Regions from separate parts of the Gracilibacillus thailandensis genome, predicted to be linked through region 2. Evidence: predicted binding sites of a transcription regulator. Region 2 holds the regulator's gene; each other region holds the start of a gene.
What was found. Region 2 encodes LexA, which represses DNA repair genes until DNA is damaged. Its sites were predicted from a motif close to CGAACATATGTTCG; they were not measured.

Region 1 (2,282 bases), on a different contig from region 2:
TCCAGTTATTTTTATTTTATTCGTATCTGGACTAACCTTTGGCTATTTCATCTTTATACAGCTGATTCTTCCATTTGTATTATCTTTAAATGATGGCATGTTTGATACGATGTTTACAGTAGAAAACTATTTCCGCTTTATATTTAAAGTGACAATGCCATTTGCTGTATTTTTTGAAGTCCCAGTTATTACGATGTTTTTAACGAGTCTAGGGATTGTTACACCACAATTTTTAAGCAAAACAAGAAAGTACGGTTATTTTATCCTTGTTATTATCGGAACCATGATTTCACCACCAGATTTTATCTTACAAATTGTCGTTGCGATTCCGTTAATCATACTTTATGAAATCAGTATCATGTTATCACGAATAGTATACCGAAAAAAACAAGAACAGCATCGTGAATTTATGGAAAATTAACACGAGGGATTGAGGAAACGTATGAAGTCTTTTTATCACTTTATGATGCGTTATCGTGGAAATAAACAACTTGATGATGCCCGAAGGTTAGCTGATTGGATGTTTTATGATCATGACTTTCCCAAGCATTCTCACGATTATTATGAAATTAGCAGTTATCTGGAATGGCATACTCCTTTTCCAGAAGCGATTGCAACATATGATCATTTATGGGAGGCGTATATAGATGAAGAAAAGCCATGAGTGTCGCTAACCACTCATGGCTTTTCCTACTCATGCAATAATTCTATTGCTACAATATTTTCAATTGGGACTTTTCGTTGTAAAGCTCCTTCTTGAATAGTTAGCTTTCTTGCGATTGGGTCCATTTTAATAATATGGCCAATAGCGGACTTAAAAGAGCTATTTTGGTAGTAGTTTAATGTTATCTTTTGTTGAGCATGTATCGCTTGCTGTAACGTTAACTCCATTTCGTTGACGTAATCTTCGTCTAAAATAGGCTTTTCCTTAAGGGGTTCGTCAGCAAAGAAATCTTGAAGCATTTCAACATGCTCAGGCAACATTAAAGAAGCCCATTTTATTTTACCTCGATCATGTACCAAACAAATCACCTCAGTATTATTATACGCGAACATTCGTTCTTAATCAATAGACTTCGATCACCTGTTCGTGTATAATAAATAGTGAAAATATGGAAGGGATGTGAATGCGACTATGAAGATTTTACATACTGCAGATTGGCATTTAGGAAAGATTGTTCATGGATTACACATGACAGAAGATCAAGGTAAAGTTCTCCAGCATTTGATTGAAATTATCGAAGCAGAAAAACCGGATGTAATCATCATTGCAGGTGACCTTTATGATCGAGCAGTGCCACCAAGAGAGGCTGTTGAATTATTAAACTCATTTTTTACTACAGTATCCGTTGAAATGGAGATCCCGATCGTTGCTATTTCTGGTAATCATGACAGTCCTGATCGGCTCGGGTTTGGAGCAAGTTTGTTTCGATCCAAACAATTATATTTAGCAACATCCATTGAGGATGTGTTTCAACCCATCCATTTTAATGAAGGCGAACATGATGTCTATTTTCATTTAGTGCCCTATATTGAACCAGAACAAGTGAAGTACTATTTTCAAGACGATTCCATCGAAACACATCAACAAGCGATGGAGCGGATAGTGAGAGAGATTGAAGTACAAATGACGGATCAAGCTCAACATATTTTAGTTGGACATGCCTTTATTGCGGGCGGAATGGAATCGGAGTCTGAAGAAAGACTCACGATGATTGGTGGTACTCCTTATATCGATGCTTCTATATTTAAATCTTTTGATTACATTGCCTTAGGACATCTTCATCAACCTCAAAAAATTAAAAATGATTTTATCCGGTATAGCGGGTCAATCATGAAATATTCCTTTTCAGAAGCAAACCATAAAAAATCTGTCGCCATCTTAGAATTAGATGGTACTGAGAAAACAGTATACACGATTCCTTTAAACGCGCCAAAAGACTTACGAATTGTAGAAGGATACTTTGAAGAATTATTAGCGGAAAAAGTAGTGAAAGCGACCGAAGATTACTTGCAAATAAGATTGCTAGATGATGGACAAATCATAGATCCTGTTACAAAACTTCGTAAGCTTTTCCCTAATATTTTACGGTTAGAACGAAAACAACATGTAGTTCATCAATCTCTTAAAGAAATTCAATCAATAAAGGAAAAACAGAAAATGACCCATGAACAACTATTTGCATCGTTTTACAAAGAGATCAAAGGATCGGAACTTTCCGCAGAACGGGCGAAATATGTACAAGACGTAATACAAAAAGTTATGGTAGAAGAGAGGGAGA
Region 2 (2,282 bases):
TTTCAAAAATACCTTCTCGTTCAATCTCATATCCACTCTGTTTTTCTTCTATTATATTGATGATTTCGAAATTATATTTATTTGCAAACAATTGCAATTCTTCTTGCTGCCGTTTAATAGAAGTTTCTTGCGCTTCCTTTTCTGTACTCACACGACAATAAATGATTGCTTTCGTCATAAATTTACTCCTTCATTTTATAAACTAGTTACTGCTGAAACATAAAAAAAGACAATAGCTAGTATAAAGGCAACCAAATAGAAAATGTCAATCTTAGAAATATTTTTTAACATGATAAATCCCTCCACAGAACTTTTGTTCGTATCTTAATTATACACGAACAGATGTTCATGTCAACAGTTTTCTCGAACGAATGTTTGTAAATCTGATCTTACTATGCTATACTTTGATTAATAAATAATACGTATAAGGAGATTTAAATATGACAAATCTATCAAAACGACAAGAGGAGATATTAGCTTATATTAAAGAACAAGTAGAGCTAAAAGGATATCCGCCATCTGTTCGTGAGATTGGAGAAGCAGTTGGTTTAGCATCAAGTTCAACCGTTCACGGTCATCTAGCCAGATTAGAGAAGAAAGGTTATATCAGACGTGACCCTACTAAACCAAGAGCGATAGAAGTACTTCCACAAGATGGAGAACTGGAAATTCCGCAAACAGAAGCTACATTTGCACCAGTTATCGGGAAAGTAACGGCTGGTCTTCCTATCACAGCAGTCGAAAATATTGAAGAATATATTCCAATTCCGCACAATGAAATGCATGTAAGCGAACAATTATTTGTATTGATTATTGAGGGAGACAGTATGATTGAAGCAGGAATATTAGATGGAGACAAGGTAATTGTCAAACAACAAAACACAGCAGAAAATGGAGATATTGTCGTTGCAATGACAGAAGACAGTGAAGCAACTGTAAAACGTTTCTTTAAAGAAAAAGATCATATTCGCTTGCAACCTGAAAATGCAACGATGGATCCGCTAATCTATGATAATGTCAGTATTTTAGGAAAAGTAGTCGGCTTGTATCGCAGTATCTAAATAAGTTAGTCATAATAAAAAAGTGCGTACTTTATATAAGTCGCACTTTTCTTTTTTCAATACCATAAGTTATTGTTTACTATAATCTTATTATGTATACTAAGGACAATTGTAGTGATACTTCCATTGTAGATTGTCTTATATTCTATACCTCTTTTTTGTTTTTCTCCAGTAATAAATGGATGTACAAGGAGACTCAGACTTTAAAAAGTTCTAGGGTCTCCTTGTATTTTCATAGATTTAGAATATGGTCCGGTTTCTTTATGCTACACTTACATATTAATTGTAACTCACATAATCCTTGGTTATCATAGAGCAATTAACTATGATTATTAGCTATTACTTAATGGAATTATTCCACCGTTAGCATTTTCTGGTGCAGGTAATGTGAAGGAAGGTGCATCTCCAATATTATTACAACGATTTGGATTCACATCACAAATATTTCCTTGCGCATCTTGTATAACTGGTCGTGTAACCGTTATATTAGTTCGTAAAACTACTTTAAACAATATACCTGTAACCAAGTCACCCACTACAGGACCAGTTATTACTGGTACCCCAGGTTGAGTGAAGATTCCTTCCACTTCAAGTGGAGTCTCTTGTAAGGTATCTTCTGGACAAGCGCCCGGGAAGTCAGTGTGCTCCTGGAAAGGAATTGAAGTTGACAATGTCACTGGTAAATCAACACCTGCAATAGTAACCGTAATTGTAACTGGAAGAACACCGATGTTCACTACTTTATCTCGTATAATACGAGCATTTTGCGTAACTTCGTCTAGATTTGGAACAACGTCAACAGCTACAAGATCATCTAAAACGTCTAAACCAGCAAAAGCAGTTATAGGTAATGTTAGTTCTGCAACTTTTTGAACAGACTTTGTTCCTACAAGTGAGTTAACTACTACACAATCATTCGTACGTTGTCTTAATGATAATGTTCTATCTTTAATACGACTTAGACGAACAGTAACCCCTTGATAATGATTTAACTTTTCTCTGATTTTCAATGATATTGCTAAATTTAAATCTTTTTCCCTTAGTCCATTACCTGTAGCGCCAGAATCTCTACCACCATGCCCGGGATCAATATAAATTTTAACCATCTTTATCCTCCTCTGATCACCAAACTCTTCTCGTAATAATTCCGTCAAGTTTTTGCCACTTACTTCATTTATATGCTTTAGCTTATTTGCTAGGTTGGACGGTACCAACACATTA
Region 3 (2,282 bases), on a different contig from region 2:
AGCACGTGGGTGCACCGCTTCCGCGATCCGAACGGGTGCTTGTTCCGAATAGCTCTGAACAGGACGACTATCAAAATAACGGTCTAAATGAACAAATGGTGTTGTCGCATTTTCATTAGTTGTTAGAGGAGTGACTTCTGTTTCCACCATCGTTTGTTCTGCTAGCTGCTCTAATTGATGATACGTTTCCTTTGTTTGATAAAAAAGGTCTAACGGTACTACTTCAGGGTCGTGTACATCATCAACCGTTAACGTTACTGTGACATTTTCGCACTTTTTGAGCATTGCTTCTATCACTAATAATTCTTGTGGCGTAAATTGGTGAAAGCCATCTATGTAAACAGATGCGCCTTCTAAAAAATTAGTCATTTCTAGTTTTTCTACTAACTGCTGTAACTGATCCTCACTATCCATGTAGTGACCTTGTAAAGCAGTAGTCAACTGCTGATAAATATAAACTAAATCATCTAATTTATTTTGTAACGCTGTTTCACTAATTGTCTTATGCTGGAATCGATTCATTTCTTGTAACTGTTCACTAATTAATTCTGGTGTAACACAATAGCGTTTGAATTCGGTGATCATATCCTCCAGTTGTTCGATAAAACCTTGCTTTTCAATGGCCTTCTGGAATACTTTCCATTCATCAGTCCGCTCCTCGACAATTTTACGAAGCATCATTTGCATCCCTGTTGATGTAATGTATTTCTTTGTTGCTCCGCCAGTTAGCTGCATAACACGCCAAGCTAATCGCGAAAAACTATAGACTTGTCCGCGAATTGAGCCATTTATTTCAGGATCATTTAATAACGCATATTCCTGTTGGAAGGTCATTTGATCTGGAACTAAATAGATAATCGGGGGGCCTTGAGGATTTTGCTTGAGTTCTTGTCTTATCTCTTGTAAGCATTGCTCACTTTTATTCACCGTTGCACTTCCAGTTAAAAATCGCAACAAAGAAAACACCTACTTTCTCTATCTTCACGTCTATTTTACCATAGATTATAGCAAACGAATGTTCTGTTGTGAAGAATGGTGTTTGGTTTAATTAATAATAGGCTACTTACTTATCTTCTCCGGGAAATAGAATCGCTAGAAATTCCCTTTATTTTTATCACATCCTAGAATCAACATCGACTTACACAGAGTAATTCAACAAAGGAGTATTTATATTGCTTTATAACTGCTTTCTCTTTTAAATCACTTTCAATATCTCAGCTGGAGTATTTACTCGAAAATCAGGTTTCATTTTTTTTACCACTTCAAAAGAGTCATACCCCCAGCTAACCCAGATTATTTTAACGCCAGTTTTTTTACAAGCTAGGATATCTCTTTTTTCGTCCCCTACATAAATTACTTCTGAGGGCTTCAAGTTATTTCCTCTTAAAAATCTGTGGATTAACTTATTTTTTCCAAATATACTGCTTGAACAGATAACATTTGCTATACTCGTTAACTTGTTGCTTTTTAGAAAAGTCATAATATTTTCTTTTGAATTAGATGATATAATGATAGTCTTATAGCCTTTTCTCTCTAATTCAGCTAACATTTCAGCAATACCATCATATAGCTTCACTTCATTTATGGATTCTCGATATAATTGATAAAACTTAGGCATCACGATTGGCATTTTAAACATCGGAAACTGCAAATATCTACCTCTTTCCTTGATAGACAGTTTCTTCATCTTTTCCATTTCATTCAAGTTTATTTCTCTAAAATAATACTGTTTCGCTATAATATTCCAACTTTTCAAAAGTGCTGTTCGAGAATCTGCCAGTGTCCCATCAAAATCAAAAATAACGTATTTTACCATCAAATGCACTCCAGTTCTACGAAAATTTATAAAATATTATGTATTTAAAATTTTTTAGGAACAAAAACGTATCTCCATCCATTGATCCCTGCTTGCGGTAGTCTTATCTCTCCTTCTCCGCTCTTTCCACAATATTTTTGATAAAAGGTTCTTTTTCCTTTGTATATGTATGTCGATCATGCTTATATGCAGAAGCAAGACTTTTCTTTAAGACTTCATATTCTCGAGCTGCTTTTGGGTGTAATCTAAGATAATCTCGAAATAATAGCTTTTAATCCATTCCTTACTATCATATTCACAGATATGCAAATGGGAAGTGCCCTTTCCCCACTCGCCCTTTCTAAAAAACTTTCTATTCTTAAGCTCTGGTTTAAGAACATACTCATACTCAATTTCCTTCAAAGGGTTCACCAATTGATCTACCTCATCTAATTTTTGTATACCTACTAGAATGTCGATGATTGGT

Region 1: the regulator LexA is predicted to act here: its motif matches at 1,050-1,063, upstream of GH715_RS10175 (YolD-like family protein).
Region 3: the regulator LexA is predicted to act here: its motif matches at 1,009-1,022, upstream of addB (helicase-exonuclease AddAB subunit AddB).

The regions. Positions count from the first base shown of each region.
Region 1 covers NZ_WJID01000029.1:13,752-16,033, forward strand. The annotation lists gene tatC (twin-arginine translocase subunit TatC) at 1-421, shown strand, start outside; gene GH715_RS10170 (YozE family protein) at 443-664, shown strand; gene GH715_RS10175 (YolD-like family protein) at 691-1,023, opposite strand; gene GH715_RS10180 (exonuclease SbcCD subunit D) at 1,136-2,282, shown strand, end outside.
Region 2 covers NZ_WJID01000007.1:25,806-28,087, forward strand. The annotation lists gene GH715_RS03280 (YneB family resolvase-like protein) at 1-178, opposite strand, end outside; gene lexA (transcriptional repressor LexA) at 441-1,061, shown strand; gene GH715_RS21740 (N-acetylmuramoyl-L-alanine amidase family protein) at 1,394-2,167, opposite strand.
Region 3 covers NZ_WJID01000006.1:32,338-34,619, forward strand. The annotation lists gene addB (helicase-exonuclease AddAB subunit AddB) at 1-957, opposite strand, end outside; gene GH715_RS02910 (HAD-IA family hydrolase) at 1,196-1,816, opposite strand; partial or broken gene GH715_RS02915 (GrpB family protein) at 1,920-2,282, opposite strand, start outside.